Regions from separate parts of the Shewanella sp. 5S214 genome, predicted to be linked through region 1. Evidence: predicted binding sites of a transcription regulator. Region 1 holds the regulator's gene; the other holds the start of a gene.

Evidence for each region. Region 1 encodes ArgR, which controls arginine synthesis, uptake and breakdown. Its sites were predicted from a motif close to ANTGAATANNTATTCANT; they were not measured.
Region 2: a site for ArgR is predicted at 2,202-2,219, ahead of ACED29_RS01800 (YjiH family protein). Genes of this name have one in related genera too.

The regions. Positions count from the first base shown of each region.
Region 1 covers NZ_JBGOOV010000008.1:132,733-148,011, forward strand. Annotated here, with positions in the region: gene ACED29_RS07635 (Fe(3+) ABC transporter substrate-binding protein) at 1-171, shown strand, start outside; gene ACED29_RS07640 (iron ABC transporter permease) at 300-1,931, shown strand; gene ACED29_RS07645 (ABC transporter ATP-binding protein) at 1,934-2,965, shown strand; gene ACED29_RS07650 (Dyp-type peroxidase) at 3,447-4,385, shown strand; gene argR (transcriptional regulator ArgR) at 4,446-4,916, opposite strand; gene ACED29_RS07660 (META domain-containing protein) at 5,083-5,508, opposite strand; gene ACED29_RS07665 (hypothetical protein) at 5,631-5,849, shown strand; gene ACED29_RS07670 (N-acetyltransferase family protein) at 5,853-6,410, shown strand; gene ACED29_RS07675 (hypothetical protein) at 6,456-6,812, shown strand; gene ACED29_RS07680 (GNAT family N-acetyltransferase) at 6,882-7,547, opposite strand; gene metK (methionine adenosyltransferase) at 7,705-8,856, opposite strand; gene tkt (transketolase) at 9,396-11,390, shown strand; gene epd (erythrose-4-phosphate dehydrogenase) at 11,579-12,598, shown strand; gene ACED29_RS07700 (phosphoglycerate kinase) at 12,680-13,855, shown strand; gene fba (class II fructose-bisphosphate aldolase) at 14,006-15,070, shown strand; gene ACED29_RS07710 (MATE family efflux transporter) at 15,263-15,279, shown strand, end outside.
Region 2 covers NZ_JBGOOV010000002.1:109,854-115,198, forward strand. Annotated here, with positions in the region: gene ACED29_RS01790 (peptidase U32 family protein) at 68-1,069, shown strand; gene ACED29_RS01795 (U32 family peptidase) at 1,079-2,026, shown strand; gene ACED29_RS01800 (YjiH family protein) at 2,463-3,740, shown strand; gene ACED29_RS01805 (PilZ domain-containing protein) at 3,899-4,264, shown strand; gene radA (DNA repair protein RadA) at 4,350-5,345, opposite strand, start outside.

The DNA.
Region 1 (15,279 bases):
AAAATGTATGCTGAAGTGAATATGGAATATCCGGTAAAGGCTGATGTGGCTCCGTCTGAATTAGTGGCCTCATGGGGTGATTTTAAGGCCGACAGCTTACCGATTTATAAGTTGGCAGAATACCACCAAGAGGCAGTTAAATTACTCGACGAAGTGAAATTCGATCTGTAATTATGGCGATCCTCAATAGACGATCAACCTCCAAGCCAAGCGCACGTAACCATTTTTAGCGCACTATTACTACGATTAATAGTATTGATAAAATGAGTTGGGTGCGCTGAGTTAACTCGGTATTATTTATGATTTTAGGCCTAACCAGAGGCTGGTCGCTTACTGGTTATTTTATCGCGGTAATATTAATATTGCCGCTGATTGCCTTAATAGTGCAATCCACTCTTCCTGACGAAGCTGTATTTAGCCATTTATTTAATACAGTGTTGCCGACATACATAGCCAATAGCTTATTACTGATGTTGTTGGTTGGACTCGGCTCGCTGCTATTAGCTATTCCTGCTGCGTGGGTAATTGCCCGCTGTGACTTTCCTTTTCGACGATACTTTCAGTGGCTATTACTGCTTCCATTAGCCATGCCAGCATATATTGTTGCTTATGTTTATACTGATATGCTCGATTATGCCGGCCCAGTGCAACGTACACTAAGGGATTGGTTTGAATGGCAATCACCCCATGATTATTATTTCCCCGCGATACGCAGCCTCGGCGGAGCGGCAATAATACTGTCGTTAGTACTATTCCCTTATATTTACTTATTAGCCCGCACCGCTTTTATGGAGCAATCATCAAGTTTATTGTATGCATCTCGGGTAATGGGGTGCAGTCCGTGGCGCAGTTTTTGGCGACTGGCATTACCCATGGCAAGGCCTGCTTTAGCTGTTGGCGTTGCCCTAGTGGCTATGGAAACCGCAGCAGACTTTGCCACTGTAAGCTATTTTGCCGTTCCTACTCTAACCACAGCCGTTTACGACACATGGCTTGGCTATGGCAGTTTAACGGCTGCCGCTAAATTATCGGCAATTATGTTGCTGGTGGTGTTCTCTATGATAGGTGTTGAACGATTTGCCCGTCGCAAACAACAATTATTTCAAAAACAATCATCCTTCAATGAAGCCGATCGATATGTGTTGTCATCAACTAAGGCATGGATTGCGCTAGGCTACTGCACTTTATTGTTATTTCTTGCCTTCTTGCTGCCTTTTACCGTGTTATGTGTTTATGCCATTGATTATTTTAACGAGAGTTGGGATACACGTTTTTGGCAATATAGCCTTAACAGCTTATACATTGCCGCTATCGTGAGTGCCGTGTGTATGCTGTTATCACTGATATTGATGTTTGTCCGTCGAGTCAGTCCGCGTAAAAGTGATTATCTTCCTTCTAGACTCAGTTCTACTGGTTATGCATTGCCGGGCACAGTCCTAGCAATTGGTGTTTTGGTTCCACTGACATTTATTGATTTTGCGATTAACGATGTTTACGATTGGCTGGGTGAACGTGGACCGGGATTGTTATTGACCGGCAGCGTGTTCGCTCTGATTTTTGCTTTTTGTGTACGTTTTATTGCCATATCTATCGGTAGCTTAGAGAACAGTTATAAGCGCATTTCGCCTTCTTTGGACATGGCATGTATTACCTTGGGGCAAACCCCATTGCAACTGCTTTGGCGGGTTCATTTACCGTTATTGCGTAAAGGGATTTTTGCCGGGGCATTGTTGGTGTTTATTGAAAGTATGAAAGAGTTGCCCGCAGCATTATTATTACGCCCCATCGGATTTGAAAACTTAGCCACTTATGTGTTTCAGTTTGTCTCAGATGAAAAGCTTGAACACGGTGCATTAGCCGCGATTGTTATTGTGTTAGTCGGGCTTGTTCCATTGATTTATCTTAATCGCTCCTTGGAGCAACAAGGCTAATTATGTCAACCTTAACCATTGAAAATATCTGTAGTGATTATCAAGGTCAAGTGATTTTGCGTCATTTAGATCTTACCTTGCAGCAAGGCGAAATTGTCGCATTATTAGGCCCCAGTGGTTGTGGCAAAACCACACTGCTGCGCGTGATTGCAGGTTTGCAAACCATTAGCCAAGGCAGTATCAGTATTAGTGGCCAGGTAATGAGCAGTGATGACGTGTTTGTTGCCAGTGAGCAACGTGGTGTCGGGATGATTTTTCAGGACTATGCTTTATTTCCACATTTAACCGTGGCGGATAATATTTTATTTGGCGTTAAAAATCTTAATGCAAAGGAGCGCCTTACTCGGTTGGATGAGATGCTTGAGCTGGTTAAATTAACTGGCTTGTCATCTCGTTATCCTCATGAATTATCTGGCGGACAGCAGCAGCGAGTTTCAATTGCGCGAGCCTTAGCATATCAACCTGAATTATTATTACTTGATGAACCTTTTTCCAATATTGATGCGCAAGTACGTAACGAGATGATGCTGGAAATTCGTGCCATATTAAAAAAGCGAAATGTGAGTGCGGTGTTTGTGACACACAGTAAAGATGAGGCATTTGTCTTTGCAGATAAGCTGGCATTATTTAAAGATGGCGCCATTATTCAACATGGTAAAGCGGAAACCTTATACCGTTCGCCAAAAGAGCGCTACGTGGCTGATTTCCTCGGCGCGGGTAATTATTTACCTGTTACTGTAACCACGAGTTATCAAGTTGATTATGCTCTTGGAAATCTTAATAGTACTGAAAAATTACCTTGGCCGATTGGAAGCCAAGGGCAAGTATTATTACGACCGCAGCAAATTGAAGTTCATCCTAATACCAATGGTCGTGGCTGTATTGTTGAAAGGCATTTTTTGGGTACTGTATGCCATTATCAAGTGAAAGTTGGCGCTGATATCTTGGATGTAAGTAGTCAATCAACGACACTAATACCTGGCCAACGAGTTGATATTCACATTGCGCCACATCCGCTAGTCATTTTTAATTAACGATTGCTATGGTCATCTTAATATGGAGCATAATTGTTAACATCAGACTTGAATCATAACCTGTTATAAAACCGTTTACTGTCTAGCCCACTGTGCTGCTTTAATTTAAAATAGACCATTACTTGCAGCATGCAGTCATAAAAGTGTGGGTCTGTTAATCAAATAAATGACAAGTTTGAGAGTCAATAAGCTCAATATTATGATTTCGGCTAACGAAGAATATCCTATAACTTGAGTTGAGTGAGCCATCTATTAAAACAGCTGTTCAATCTTTTACTTGAGAGAATATGAGTGCAATAGGTGATACAAATCAGCTAAATGTGAGTACACTTCAAGTAATTTATATTTGATTAAGATAAGCTCATTGTTAGTTAATCATTAGCTAAACTAAGACGATATGTGAATCGCTCTCTAATGAGTTCAATGCGTTAAATTATCATCATTTAGGCCGACATTTAGTATTAAGGTGGATCAAGTTAATATGGATAACCAAGCTATGCCTCGTGAACAGTTAGGGATTTGCGCAGAAGGTAATTTACACAGTGTGTACCTGATGTTTAATGCCAATGATGGTGTTGAAGATCAGTTACGTCCATCTATTGCTAATGTGGCGCAATACATCTATGAGCTCACAGATCAATATGCAGACAGTGCTTTTAATGGCTTTGTCGGTATTGGTGCTAATTTTTGGGATACCTTTTATCCTGATGCGCGCCCAGCATTATTAAAACCTTTTCCTGCTATGAATGAAGGTATTCGTGATGCACCTGCAATGGAATATGATCTGTTTATTCATATTCGTTGTGACCGTTACGATATTTTACATCTTGTCGCAAATGAGATTAATCAAATGTTTGAAGATTTGGTTGAGCTAGTTGATGAAGAGCGTGGTTTCCGTTTTATGGACAGCCGTGATTTAACCGGTTTTGTTGATGGTACCGAAAACCCTAAGGGGCGCCATCGTCAAGAGGTTGCATTGGTTGGTAATGAAGATAAAGCGTTTGCCTCTGGTAGTTATGTTCATGTACAAAAATACATGCATAACTTAAGTAAATGGCATCGTTTACCACTGAAAAAACAAGAAGATATTTTTGGTCGAACTAAAGTTGATGATATTGAATATGAGTCAGAAGATAAGCCACTAACCAGCCATACCAAGCGAGTTAATTTAAAAGATGCGCAAGGTAATTCATTAGAAATCCTGCGTCAAAGCATGCCTTATGGTTCGATTCGAGAGCAAGGGCTGATTTTTATTTCTGTGTGCCGCACTCCAGAACATTTTGAACAAATGCTTCGCAGTATGGTGCACGGTGATGGCCATGGAAATCATGATCATTTAATGTTGTTTACCAAAGCGTTGACCGGATCATCATTCTTTGTGCCATCATTAGATTTTTTAACTCAATTCGATGATGCGTAACCACCCGCGTTAAGCAAAAAAAAAGCAATGCCATGGCATTGCTTTTTTTATAGTGATATTTTATTCACTATAATTGAATAAAGATCTAACGGTCTCTAAGGTATCATCAATAGTTTTTATACTTGCAGGGCAAATGAAAATCGTATCATCGCCAGCAATGGTACCTAATATCCCTTCAGGTTTACCTATTGAATCCAGCAAACGAGCAATTAATTGTGCTGCACCTGGACTGGTTCTTACCACTATCATGGCTTGGTTATGATCAACATCTAGCACTAAATTCTTAACTGGGCTACCCGCAGTTGGAACGCCTAGCTCTGCAGGCAGGCAATAGACCATTTCTTGCTTGGCGTTACGAGTACGAACAGCACCAAATTTGCTGAGCATACGCGATACTTTAGATTGATTAATATTACCGAATCCTTCGGTTTGAAGCGCATTAACAATCTCGCTCTGGCTTCCAAAACGTTCTTCTTTGAGAATCGATTTAAAAGTTCGTACGAGCTCATCCTGATTTCTTGTCGCTGGCATAATGATATTTCATCTTATATTTGTTATTCAAAAATCTAGCACATTTTGAATAGATTGACTTATTAAGTCAAGAAAAAATCAAATTTATTGAATAAAAATTCATTTTGTCGTGGAACTTTAAGCTGACACTTGTGTTAGTTCTGTGACTCATTTAAGCAATAAATGATTAAGATAATGGCGATGATTGTCTTGTCAGTACCAATAGGGTATCACCCTTTTCTGACAATAGATTAAGTTTTCCTTTTGAGAAATCAACTTGTTGTACTAATGAGATAGCTTGCATCAACTCAGCTTCTTGGCTCATAAAGCTGTCAACGCAGGCTTTCATGGTAGTGCCTGCTGGTGCCAGCTGTAAAAAGTTACCTTGCTGGGCATAACTGCCAAAAAATTGATTACAACTGTTGTTACCTGTTAACTCGCCATCTGCGGCAAAAACTAACGTTGCAGGACTATTATTAATGGTTGGAGTGTCGAGGACGGTGTCGACATGCCAAGTACCAATTAATTGTTCATTTGAGACAGTGGCCGATGGACTTTGGCAAGCACTAAGGCCTATAACTATAACTGCGGCGCCGAGAATATGCTTTATCATGCTGAGAGGGTTCCAAATACGAAAAAATTGGCGCTATTCTACTACTTGAGCATTAATAAAAGAGTAAATAATTGTCAGTTTTTGGATTAATGAACATTATTTAACGAACTAAAGAGAATCAAATGATTAAATTAGTCAAAGTGTTGCATATCATCGGCTTAATTATGTTGCTGGTGGGCGTAGGCTTATATTGGCAAAGCGATATAGGTCAGCAAGTCAGTGGTATGTTGGTGATTGCATTGCTCATTGGCGTAGGAACATTAATTATGTCTCCGCTGCCTGTTGCGCTAGTGATAGAATGGGCTAAGAAGCAACCTCCCCATTCAGATCCAAAGGAATAATCATTGTCATTTATTATCCGTAAGGCGTTATTCACCGATGTTACTGCTATTGTGCAGTTAGAGCGTGCTCATGTAGATGATGAGTTGTCTGGTTCAGATAACCAATTACATGCTCATTCATTTACTAAAAGTGAGGTGGGTCAGCTAATTAATCAACATTGGTTTATGGTGGCAGAAGAGCAAGGGCAAATTATTGGTTATGTGATGGCAGCGAGATGGTCATTTTTTTCTGCGCAACCATTGTATCGCCATATTATTCAAAAGATTAAGTTCGCCGAGTTGGCTGGGCAAGCTTTATCGACGACCAATTCGTGTCAATATGGGCCGGTTTGGATCCAAGAGTCAAAACGTGGCCAAGGCGTGTTTGCGGCGTTAGTGAGTGAGTTAAAAAAACAAGTAAACACTAGCTTTCCATTTATGGTGACCTATGTTGCTGCAGACAATGCTCGCTCTTTAGCGGCACATCAACAAAAAGCTGCGATGACACAGATTGAACAATTTCGTTTTGAACAACGTGATTATTGTTTATTGGCCACCTCTACAGCCAATGTCATCAGCTAACTATGTCTTGGTGCGTGAATAAAGTGGTTATTAATTAGGAATATAATGAGTACTGACTTTGAAACCCTTTTTTCACCTTACCTTGGTTTAAGATTATCAGCATTTGACAACATGAAGCTGATTGCCGCGGTATTGGCTGAGGCAAATGAATCATATGATTGTATTGAAGCAAGTGTGCACTGTAAGGATAATCTACAAGTGCAGCAATCAGGATATTTTGTGCGCTGGCATGATAGATGGGTATTTTGTGGGGTAACCAATGACTATCATGCTGCGATAGCCTTATTTACTCAAATTGAGCAGATCAATATGGCATCAATTAGTGTCAAAGATGTGCCAATAATGAGTATGCAGCAAGTGTCATTTATGTGCATTGAAAGTGCGCATTTCGATCATTGTTAACCTATTTTATTGTACTATCTTCATTTATGTTTACGCATTAGGATGATTTAGCTAAATCATTGATGTGCATTATTGCTCAGGGTTATTTAACTGCATCAGTACCAGTGGTCGTTCTTCAGAGTGGTAACGATAGTATAATTGGGTTATTTCTGCTGGTAACTGCGATATTTGCCGCGGTTCTATCGCCACAAAGTGCTGCTGTTGATATAAGCCTATTAACCATGGGTGAGCAAATAAGAAGCAATGTTTAGTCTTTAATCTAGGTGCAATAAACTGTAATAAGTGGCTTGCATGGTGTTGGCCACGATAGTCGGGGTGAACTAACAACCCATTTACCAGTTGATAGTGGCCTATCGGTTTGACTCTTATAGCGGCAATAATATTTCGCGGTCTGAATGTCGCTCTATTAACGTCATCACTCCTGTCTTGATTATCAGTAGCGCTTGAGTTTAGGTGATTAATAACTGCTATGGCTTCTTTTTGAGCTAATCGCGCATAAGGCATATGCTGACGATAGAATAATTTAATGGCTGACCATTCTTTTATTGCACAGAGCTTTATCGCTGAGAGTTTGCTTTCAGCAAGTTCAATCGCGTTGCCTTCTAAAGCGGTAGGATGACTCGCAATCGACTTATTCGCAATCGAATCACCTTCAATGGGTGCCGCCCCCATGGATGGCGGTGCAACAGCTTGCTTTGCTATTATATTTTTTTCTAGCCAAGTGGCTTGATACATAATGAGACCCAGTGTCGAGATTAAATCATTACCTTATTACATCTGCTAGTGCAAATTGGATAGCGCTAATAACATAAAACCGCCAAATGGCGGTTTTATGTTTGATATCGTTTTAGCTTAGCCAACAAGCGTTAAGGCTATATCGATACCTAGCTTATTATAGTCCGGCATCAGCACGGAGAATCTCAGCTTTATCTGTCGCTTCCCAAGGGAATATATCGCGACCAAAATGGCCATAAGCTGCAGTTTGTTGATAGATAGGACGCGCCAAATCTAGCATTGCGGTTAAACCATAAGGACGCAGCTCAAAGTGCTGACGGATCAATTTGATCAATACTTCTTCAGACACTTTGCCAGTACCGAATGTTTCGATACTGATAGATGTTGGCTCTGCAACACCAATAGCATAAGACACTTGTAGCTCACAGCGATCAGCAAGACCTGCAGCAACAATATTCTTAGCCACATAACGTGCAGCATAAGCTGCGCTACGGTCTACTTTCGATGGGTCTTTACCTGAGAATGCACCGCCACCATGGCGCGCCATTCCGCCGTAAGTATCAACGATAATCTTACGTCCTGTTAAACCACAATCACCAACAGGTCCACCAATAACAAAGCGACCAGTAGGGTTGATAAAGTATTTAGTGTCTTTGTTTAACCATTGTGCAGGTAATACAGGCTTGATGATGGTTTCCATTACGGCTTCAATCAAATCTGCTTGTGTTACGTCTTCACGATGTTGAGTTGACAATACAATCGCATCGATACCGATGATTTTGCCATCGTCATATGCAAAGGTTACTTGGCTTTTTGCATCTGGACGCAACCAAGGTAAAGTGCCGTCTTTACGCACTTCTGACTGACGCTTAACTAGCTTATGAGCGTAAGTGATAGGTGCAGGCATTAATACGTCGGTTTCATTGCTGGCATAGCCAAACATTAAGCCCTGATCGCCAGCGCCTTGTTCAGCAGGATCTGAGCGGTCAACGCCTTGATTGATGTCTGGTGACTGTTTGCCAATGGCATTAAGTACCGCACATGAATCAGCATCAAAACCCATATCTGAATTGGTGTAACCGATTTCGCGGACGGTTTTACGGGTAATTTCTTCAATGTCTACCCAAGCAGAAGTGGTGACTTCACCGCCCACTAATACCATACCGGTTTTAACATACGTTTCGCACGCAACACGAGCCTTTGGATCTTGCTCAAGTATTGCGTCTAATACCGCATCAGAAATCTGATCGGCGATTTTATCTGGATGACCTTCTGAGACCGACTCAGAGGTAAACAAGTGCTTTGCCATAATAGGAAAATCTCGTTGGTTGCATTTGAATATACGTCTAGACGTCTATTTTAGTCGAAATCTAATTTGATAACACCCCTTAATACGAATTTAAGCAGATAATTGTGCAGTAGTGCATGAATATTTTTTACTCTCTATGAGTGTGTTTAGCTAATGGGTTAATTAAACTTATGATTAAATTAAGTTTTAATCATTTTTGTTGGTCTGCTTTAAACACTTTGGTGCCATTAATTGAACAATATTGAGGATGATTATGAGGTGTTGTGTGTTGAGACAAGTTGAGGTTTTATTTACACAGCGCTGTTTTCTAAGCTGACTGTCAATAAATAATTACTCAGTGTGTAACTGTTCATTACGGGGCTTTTGCATGTTATCTACCCAATAAACATCAGCGGTAAGACGACCTTAATAGGTAAAAGTGAGCTTATTACTGACTAAAAATGTAATGAGAGAAATTTTAATTTGCGTCACATCGCCTTGTAGGGGAAAATATGGCTTCACAATTGCCCGCTAGACCTTACAAACAAGCAGGAGAGAGCATGTCATCTCGTAAAGTACTCGCTAACGCTATTCGCGCCTTAAGTATGGATGCGGTTCAAAAAGCCAATTCTGGTCATCCAGGTGCCCCAATGGGTATGGCTGATATCGCCGAAGTGCTATGGAATGATTTTCTAAAGCACAATCCAACTAATCCTAACTGGGTCGATCGCGATCGTTTTGTTCTGTCAAACGGTCATGGCTCTATGCTTATCTACTCTTTATTGCATTTATCAGGCTATGAGTTGCCGATTGAAGAGTTAAAGCAATTCCGTAAATTACATTCAAAAACACCTGGTCATCCTGAGTATGGTTATACTCCAGGTGTTGAAACCACCACCGGTCCTTTAGGCGCAGGTTTGAGCAATGCTGTTGGTATGGCGATTGCCGAAAAAACCTTAGCGGCTCAGTTTAACCGTCCAGGTCACGATATTGTTGATCATTTTACCTACTGTTTCTTAGGTGATGGCTGTTTAATGGAAGGTATTTCTCACGAAGCCAGTTCATTAGCCGGCACATTAGGCCTAGGTAAGTTAGTGGCATTTTGGGATGACAACGGTATTTCTATCGATGGTCATGTTGAAGGTTGGTTCACTGATGATACGCCTAAGCGCTTTGAAGCTTATGGCTGGCATGTTATTGCTGATGTTGATGGTCATAATCCTGATGCCATCCGTGCAGCAATTGAACAAGCTAAATCTGTCACCGATAAGCCATCGATGATTTGCTGTAAAACCATTATTGGTTTTGGTTCTCCGAACAAATCGGGCAGCCATGATTGTCATGGTGCACCATTAGGTGATGCTGAAATTGCAGCCGCTCGTGAGTTCTTAAACTGGCCACACGCTCCTTTTGAAATCCCATCTGATGTTTATGCTGGTTGGGATGCGAAACATAAAGGTGAGGCGAATGAGTCATTATGGAATGACAAGTTTGCTGCATATCAAGCTGCGTTCCCAGAACTTGCTGCAGAATATGATCGCCGTGTTTTAAAGGGTGATTTACCTGCTGATTTTGAAGCAAAAGCACAAGCCTTTATCCAAGAAAGCCAAGATAAAGCCGAAGGTATTGCGAGCCGTAAAGCGTCTCAAAATGCGATTGGTTTCTTTGGTGCTATGTTGCCAGAATTACTTGGCGGTAGCGCAGACTTAGCTGGTTCTAACTTAACGCTGTGGTCTGGCTCAAAAGGTATTCAAGACGATCCTGCCGGTAACTACATCTATTACGGTGTACGTGAATTCGGTATGAGCGGTATTATGAACGGTGCTTCGTTGCATGGTGGTTTTATTAACTATGGCGCTACCTTCATGATGTTTATGGAATACGCGCGTAACGCAGTACGTATGTCAGCATTAATGGGTATTCAAAACATTTTCGTTTATACCCATGACTCTATTGGTCAAGGCGAAGATGGTCCAACGCATCAGCCTATTGAGCAATTAGCTAACTTACGTTTAACGCCAAATATGGCAGTATGGCGTCCATGTGATGCAGCAGAAACGGCTGTTTCATGGAAGGCGGCAATTGAGCGCCGTAATGCACCAACATCATTAGTTTTCAGTCGTCAGGGTCTTAAGGCTCAAGCGCGTACTGCGGAGCAATTAGCTAACGTTGCTAAAGGCGGTTATGTACTGTCTGATTGTCAAGGCACTGCTGATGTGATCTTAATTGCAACCGGTAGCGAAGTGCAATTAGCCATGGATTCAGCCGCTGAGTTAAGCAAACTCGGCCAGAAAGTGCGCGTGGTTTCTATGCCTTCTACGACTGAGTTTGATAAGCAAGATGCTGCTTACAAAGAATCTGTATTACCAAAAGGTGTCACTAAGCGTGTTGCTATTGAAGCTGCGCATACTGATTTCTGGTACAAATACATTGGTTTTGAGGGCGGTGTTGTTGGCATGACGACCTTCGGTGAGTCTGCTCCTGGTGGTGATTTACTTAAGCATTTCGGCTTCACTGTTGATAATGTAGTAAAAACTGTCCAATCTTTAGGATAATCATCTGAGATTAAACACTTATCTATTAAGTGTATAATCTGTATAATAACGGCTTGCAATATGATTGCAGGCCGTTTTTTTATGTCTTTTATTCACGTAAAATAATATATGCTAAATCACTTATATTTCAGTATGTTATCATGGTTGATTAAATAATAAGTGCCTAGGTTAATTACTCTGGACCCTAAATGATTCGAGTTGCAATTAATGGTTATGGCCGGATTGGCCGCTCAATACTTCGTGCCTTGTATGAGTCAGGAAAACGTCAACAGATCCAAATTGTGGCAATCAATGAGTTGGCAAAGCCAGAAGCCATTTGTCATTTAACCCAGTATGACACCACCCATGGTCGTTTTAAGCATACCGTTAAGCTAAAGGATGATCAGTTACTGATTGGTGACGACAGTATTTTGTTGCTCAATCAAGCAGATGCTAAGTTACTACCTTGGGCTGAACTTGATATTGATATCGTCTATGAGGCCACAGGCAGTTTAATCGACCGTCAAGCTTGCGAGGCACACATTCACGCTGGCGCTAAACAAGTTCTTATTAGCCATCCTTCCTCTGCAGATGTTGATGCCACTATTGTGTATGGCGTTAATCATGATTTATTACGCCCAGAGCATAGTGTTATTTCTAACGCTTCTTGCACCACTAATTGTATTGTTCCAGTCATCGATGTTCTCGATAAGCATTTTGAAGTCAAAAGTGGTGCTATTACTACAATTCACTCGGCGATGAATGATCAGCAGGTTATTGATGCTTACCATGATGATCTGCGCAGAACGCGCGCCGCAGGTCAGTCTATTATTCCGGTTGACACTAAATTAGCTCGCGGTATTGAACGTATTCTGCCGCACATGAAAGATAAGTTTGAAGCCATTTCCGTGCGAGTGCCAACCATAAATGTGACCGCGATCGACTTATCTGTCACGCTTGAGAAAAAAGTTAATATTGAACAGATTAACAGTGTGTTACAACGTGCCTCAAACGGCAGTTTTAATGGTATTTTAGGCTATACTGACGAGCCGTTGGTATCGTGCGACTTTAACCATGATCCCCGTTCAAGTATTGTTGATGGTACTCAAACTCGTGTCAGCGCAGGCCACTTGGTCAAATTATTATTATGGTGCGACAACGAATGGGGTTTTGCTAACCGCATGTTAGATACCAGTTTAGCGATGATCCAAGCAAAACTGGACCAATAACCTTAATCACATTTTGAGTAATGGGTGTTAACCGATTACACAGTAAAAATTTTGTTTTAACTTAAAAAGGAAAGGCTAATTATGGCAATTATAAACATGACAGATTTAGATCTACAAAATAAGCGCGTGCTTATTCGCGAAGATTTAAACGTGCCTGTCAGTGACGGTGTGGTGACCAGTGATGCGCGTTTACGTGCGTCATTACCAACGATTCAACTCGCATTAAAGAAAGGCGCTGCCGTAATGGTAATGTCGCATTTAGGTCGCCCAACAGAAGGCGAGTTTAATTCTGAGTATTCAATGCAACCGGTAGTGGACTATCTAGTTAAAGCACTTGATTGCCCAGTGCGTCTGGTCAGTGACTACCTTGATGGCGTTGACGTTAATGTTGGTGAAGTTGTGGTATTTGAAAACGTTCGCTTCAATGTGGGCGAAGGCAAAAACGATGACACATTAGCGAAGAAAATGGCGGCATTATGCGACGTGTATGTCATGGATGCATTCGGTACCGCTCACCGTGCCCAGGCTTCTACTCATGGTGTTGGTGTATATGCTCCTGTTGCTTGTGCCGGTCCGTTATTGGCCCAAGAATTAGATGCATTAGGCAAAGCACTGGATAATCCTGCCCGTCCAATGGTGGCGATAGTGGGTGGCTCTAAAGTATCGACCAAATTAACTGTCCTTGAAAGCTTATCGACCAAAGTTGACCAGTTAGTCGTCGGCGGCGGTATCGCCAATACTTTTATTGCTGCAGCAGGTTATAAAGTGGGTAAGTCACTGTATGAGGCTGATTTAGTTGAAGAAGCTAAACGTCTTGTGGCTAACGCTCGAAGCCGTGGTGGTGATATTCCTGTACCAACCGATGTGGTTGTTGCCAGTGAATTTAGCCCGACAGCGGCCGCGACACTGAAATCTGTCAATGATGTTACTGACAGCGATATGATTTTCGATATTGGTCCAGACAGTGCTGAAGCCCTGGCTAAGATAATTGAACAAGCTGGTACCATAGTCTGGAATGGTCCTGTGGGCGTGTTTGAATTCGATCAATTTGGTGAAGGTACTAAGCGTATTGCTGAGGCCATTGCTAATTCAAAAGCATTTTCTATTGCCGGCGGTGGTGACACTCTAGCGGCAGTGGATAAATACAATATTGCCGACAAAGTATCTTATATTTCAACCGGCGGTGGTGCTTTCCTTGAGTTTTTAGAAGGCAAAGAACTTCCCGCAGTAGCAATGCTTGAAAAGCGTGGCGCTTAGTCCACACCAAGTATTGATGCCGTAAAACCAAATAATAACTATAAAAAAACTGCTCTACCACAGTGGCTGTTTAGCTGCGGTAGAGTAAAAAATCCGTCCAAACGATAGTGACCTAGGTGAGTAATCACCCTATTATTGGAGAACAAAAAAATGGCTCTTATCTCTCTACGACAACTGCTTGACCACGCTGCAGAGCATGGTTATGGCGTCCCTGCTTTTAACGTGAATAACCTTGAGCAAATGCGTGCAATTATGCAAGCGGCTGAAGCGACTGACAGCCCTGTGATTGTTCAGGCTTCTGCTGGTGCACGTAAATATGCTCGCCCACAATTTTTAAAATATTTAATGGCAGCGGCACTTGAGCAGTATCCTGATATCCCTGTGTGTATTCATCAAGATCACGGTACTGATCCTGACATTTGTCAGCGTTCAATTCAGTTAGGCATGTCATCAGTCATGATGGATGGCTCGCTAATGGCTGATGGTAAAACACCTGCGTCATACGATTACAACGTTGATGTCACTCGCCGTACTGTGGCATTTGCCCATGCTTGTGGTGTGTCTGTTGAAGGTGAAATTGGCTGTTTAGGCAGTTTAGAAACTGGCCAAGCGGGCGAAGAAGACGGTGTCGGGGCTTCGGGCATTCTTAGCATGGACCAAATGTTAACAACGCCAGAAGAAGCTGCGCGTTTTGTTGCCGATACTCATGTTGATGCATTAGCCATTGCCATTGGTACTAGCCATGGTGCGTACAAGTTTAGCCGTAAACCTACTGGCGATGTGTTACGTATCGACCGTATTAAAGAAATTCATGCGCGTATCCCTAACACGCATTTAGTTATGCACGGTTCATCTTCAGTACCGCAAGAATGGCTGAAAATCATTAACCAATACGGTGGTGAAATTCCAGAAACGTACGGCGTACCGCTGGAAGAAATCGTTGAAGGCATTAAGCACGGTGTGCGTAAAGTGAACATTGATACCGATTTACGTTTAGCATCAACGGGTGCTGTGCGTAAATTCTTGGCTGAACATCCAGCAGAATTTGATCCACGTAAATTCTTGAAAGCATCAATGGAAGCGATGGCTGACATTTGTACTACTCGTTATGAAGCATTTGGTTGTGCAGGTATGGGCTCTAAAATTAAGCCTAAGTCACTGCAAGCAATGTATAAAGCTTATCAATCTGGCGAACTTGATCCTAAAATCATGTAAACCTATTAACGCTAGCATAATAAATCAGCTCATTTTTTGAATGGGCTGATTTTTTTGTAACTAAATAACGAAAAGTGTTGTTTTTTTAAACGTTATCCAGCATTATCCTCGACTTAAAAATTGACGCTAAAACGTCATCATTTACCCATACAGTCCAAATCTGTTAGCCCACTTTATAGTTGAATTAATTCTATGCTTGTTAAGCCTAA
Region 2 (5,345 bases), on a different contig from region 1:
TTAAATCAAATCATGTTAACTCAATCACATTTACACTCCTGTTCTTTGAAAAAATGAGAACACCAATATGGAACTCTTATGCCCCGCCGGTAATTTAGCGTCACTCAAAGCCGCGCTCAATGCAGGTGCTGATGCGGTTTACCTTGGACTAAAAGATGACACCAATGCGCGTTCGTTTGCAGGATTAAACTTTTCTGCCCCACAGCTAGCTCAAGCGACTCACTTAGCCCATAACCAAGGCCGAAAGGTGTTTTTAACCCTAAACACCTTCCCTAAACCCGGTGAGGAACATCGCTGGTATCAAGCAGTTGATTTAGCCGCACAATTAGAAATGGATGCGCTTATCGTTGCCGATTTATCATTACTCGATTATGCCCACCAGCATTATCCACACCTTCCGTTGCATTTATCGGTGCAAGCCAGTGCGACCAACGTCGGAGCGCTGTCATTTTACCAACAAGCTTTTAATATTGAACGGGCTGTATTACCACGAGTGCTGTCAATAAAGCAGGTTCGCGATTTAGCGAAAGTCAGCTCTGTTGATCTGGAAGTCTTTGCATTTGGCAGTTTGTGCATCATGGCGGAAGGACGTTGTCATTTATCATCATATGTTACAGGTCAATCCCCGAATACCGGTGGCTCATGCTCTCCCGCGAATCATGTTCGCTGGCAAGACAGTGGCAGTGATAAATTAACCAGACTGAATAATGTGTTAATCGATAAAGCCGATGCGAGTCAACAACTGGGCTATCCAGTGGTCTGTAAGGGTCGATATGTTGCTGAATACGATCAAGATGCAAAATATTTACTCGAATCACCCACCAGCTTAAGCACCTTAAGCTTATTACCTGAACTCGCTAAAGCGGGCATCAAATCACTCAAAATTGAAGGACGTCAGCGCAGCCCTGCTTATGTAAGTCAAGTGACCCACGTTTGGCGCAGTGCTATCGACACTTATTTGGCCAATCCCGATTCTTTTTGCGAACAACCACAATGGACGCAAGCATTGGCTAAAGTATCCGAAGGACAAATCACCACATTGGGCGCTTATCAGCGTCAATGGCAATAAGGTTACAGAATGAAAATATCTCTTGCTCCAATTAGCTACTGCTGGTCAAAACCTGACGTTGAGCTTTTCTATCAACAAGTGGCATTAAGTCATATCGATACTGTTTACTTAGGTGAAACCGTGTGCAGTCGTCGCCGCGAACTCAAGTTTAACGACTATCTTGATCTGGCGAATATGCTTAAGTCTCATGGTAAACATGTGGTGTTATCGACCATGGCACTAATAGAAGCACAATCAGAGCTCAATGAATTAAAAAAAGCGATTGAGAATGGTGACTTTAGTATTGAAGCTAATGATATGGCGGCAGTACATTATGCACAGCAAGCCAAAGTTCCTTTTGTGTGCGGACCAATGATTAATAATTACAATCGGGCCAGTCTGGATTTACTGCATAAAAAAGGCATGTTCCGCTTTGTTATGCCATGTGAGTTATCTCAACAGTGGTTAAGTCGTATCATCAATCAAGGCGATAAACCCAAGTTTGAAATTGAAGTGCTCGGCCACGGCTATATGCCGCTAGCTCTTTCAGCGCGCTGCTTTACCGCTAAGCATTACCAATTACCAAAAGATAAATGCCAAACGATTTGCCAACGCCACAGCAAAGGTTTATTGGCTCAAACTCAAGAGTCGCAGCCCTTATTACGCTTAAATGGCATTCAAACTCAATCAGCGGCGCAAATAAATCTGATTAACCAAATTCCCCAGATGATCACCATGGGAGTGGACTATTGGCGGATTTCACCCAACAAATTAACCGATATTGACTTGGGTTCTGAGCTTGCCAGCGCACTACAACAGGTAACAAACGACCCATTTAATACTGAAGAACTATTCAATCAACAATTTAATCACAAGCAGCATACTGCAATCATTCATCATCATTGCAATGGTTACTGGTTCGGATTGCCGGGCATGGACTATCGCCAAGAGAACCAAGAAACTGTGTTTCCGTCATAAAAACTCAGCCGATTGCCATTAATGCAACCACTCATAACAATGATAATATTCATGTTCATTAATGGCATACAAGCGACTTAAAAACTCATACACTCAAAGCTGAAACACTCCAGAAACAAATCATTAACCAAATGATTATATTAGTTATTTATCATGTACAACATCATTCCCGCAAAGTAAATATCTACTCATATTTAACTAATATCTATTCGATTAAGTTATCATTTTACATACAGCAAAGAAGGGGGTAACCTTGCCTACCCAAAAAACACAACTGAATGGACATTCAATCTCAGTCCATAAGAAACAGTTGGATAGCCAAGCTGGCCAACTTACAGCAAATACGTAAGGTGTATTTAACGTGACACACAAAAAACATAACATTAAAACAATTCTTACCTTTATCATTCCGTCACTGATTGGTTTGTTACTGTTTATGACGCCTATCACTGTCAATGGTTCGATTACCATCCCAATTGCAATCATTTCAAAAGCATTGCAAAACCAAATGGGCAGTTCGATTCAGCTTATTGTGACCTGCATCGTTGTATTTATGGCAATAGCCTCATTGCTCACCCAGCTTACTAATCCTAAATTTGTGCGTAAAAATATTTTTTTACGCACCTTATTAAAAGTAAATTTATTTTGGTTAGCCGTGCGGATATTAGGTGCGGTCTTTATTGTCATGGTTTATTTGCAGATGGGACCTGATGCGATTACTTCATCGGCAACGGGTGGTTTAGTCTTAAATGATTTAGTGCCAGTACTATTTTCAGTGTTTATTTTTGCAGGCATGTTATTGCCGCTATTGCTCAATTTTGGTTTATTGGAGTTTTTTGGCACGTTATTAACCAAAGTGATGCGTCCAATATTCAATTTACCCGGACGCAGTGCGATTGACTGTATGGCATCCTGGTTAGGTGACGGCAGTGTGGGCATTTTAATGACCACCAAACAATACGAAACCCGTTTCTACACGGCACGAGAAGCAGCCGTTATTGGTACCACTTTTTCAGCGGTATCGATAACTTTCAGTCTAGTGGTTATATCGCAAGTAAAACTTGAGCACTTGTTTGTACCATTTTATCTCACTGTGTGTTTGGCAGGATTTGTCGCCGCTATCATAGTGCCGAAATTACCGCCGTTATCATGGAAAAAAGATCTGTATATCGACGACACCCCACGCCATGAAGATGATGAAACAATTCCTGCTAGTCACGGTGTCTTTTCATGGGGATTTGAACAAGCAATGCAGCGAGCATCCTCTGCTGGTGGCATTAAACATGTCCTAACAGAAGGGATTAAAAACGTTGTTGATATGATTTTTGGGGTAATTCCAGTCGTTATGGCTATTGGTACCGTTGCGTTAGTGCTCGCTGAACATACACCAATTTTTAACTACTTAGGTATGCCATTTATTCCACTGTTAGAGCTACTGCATATTCCTGAAGCCACTGAAGCCTCAAAAACAATTGTGGTGGGATTTGCCGATATGTTTATTCCATCTATATTGGCCAGCTCTATTGAGTCTGACTTAACCCGTTTTGTCATTGCGGCATTATCTGTCACTCAGCTTATTTATATGAGTGAAGTGGGTGCTCTTTTGATTGGTAGTAAAATTCCGGTGAACTTTTTTGAGTTGTTCGTTATCTTTATCCTACGGACATTAGTAACGCTTCCTATTATTGCATTAATGGGCCATTTACTGATTTAGTAGGCGCAACTAAACATAACATCTTAATATCAACTCAGGAGCGCATTGCGCTCCTTTTTTATACAAAATATTCTCTGCGTAACCGAGATAAATCGAGTATGCTTAACAAATAAGCATTGGCTATGTACCATAGCCATATTGATGACTAAGGGTGAACCATGGACAACAGACGTAAATTTTCTCGTATTTTATTTGCAGCCAGTGCGCATCTTGCGCAAACAGAACAAACTTGGCGCACTAAAATTTTAGATTTAAGTCTCAATGGCGCTCTAGTAGAACTGCCAGCAGGTTATACTGGTCAGCTACATACCATTTTAACCTTAGCGTTTGTGTTAGCCGATTCTGATATTGAACTGCACATGGAGGCGGAAATTGTTCATAAGACCCCAGAACATCTTGGCTTAAAATGCACTCATATTGATGTTGACAGCATTACTCATCTGCGCCGTATTATCGAACTCAATATGGGCGATGCAGAATTATTAGATCGTGAGCTTACCTCGTTAATCACACCAGTTCCTTAAGCTTGCAGATAAACCATGAGATGTAAAAAAGGTAAGCCAATGACTTACCTTTTTTATACCAATAGCCCGCTGTATTACTCGAAAATTAATTAATCAGCTCAAGTAACTCGTGGATAGTTTTAACTGGGATGATTTTTGCGCCGAGCCCTTCCATGGTTTTATGATAATTACGAAATGGAATAAAAATCTCCGTAAAACCATGCTGCGCAGCTTCTCTCACTCTGGGCACTCCGCTATCAATTGGGCGCACATCACCATTCAAGCTCAACTCACCCATAATACAAGTGGTTCTTGGCACCACAAAGTCATTTAAACTGCTCAATAATGCTGTCACAAGCGCTAAATCGATACAGGTTTCTGACTCATCAATTTTTAACCCACCAACGATATTAAAAAATGTGTCGTGGAATATTTTGGTTTTAGTATGTTTACGCAAAATACCGGTTAACATTTTAATCCGATTCATGTTTAACCCCACACATACACGCTGGGGAAATTCTGATTCAGTTTCAGTTGTTAAACATTGGATTTCTAATAGTAAATTACGGTTACCTTTACGAATACAGGTAATAGTCGAGCCAGGTGACTCTGTAGTAGAACCCGATAAGAATATCTCACTGGGATTATCTACGCTCACCATACCGCGTTCGCTCATACGGAATATGCCCACGGTATCAACATCACCAAAACGGTTTTTATTGGCGCGCAAAGTGCGAATTTGACCATCATTAGTGTCGATATGTAACAGTGAATCCACGATATGCACTAAGGTTTGCGGTCCAGCAATTTCGTTATTTTTATTCACATGAGCAATAATGAACATGGTGACATTATTTTTTTTACAATATTGCGTAAATGCCTGCGCCGCCGTTTTAACTTGTGAAGGCGATCCAGGGCTGCCATTGGCGGCATCAGTGACGACCGCTTGAATAGAGTCAATCACCGCAAACTTGATTTGCTTGGCTTCTAATTCCTCAATAATAGCTTCTACACTGGTTTCAGACAGCAAAAACAAGTTATCTTCGTTGTAATGAAGCTTTAAACGATTAACTCGGTTTTTAAACTGCGATAATGACTCTTC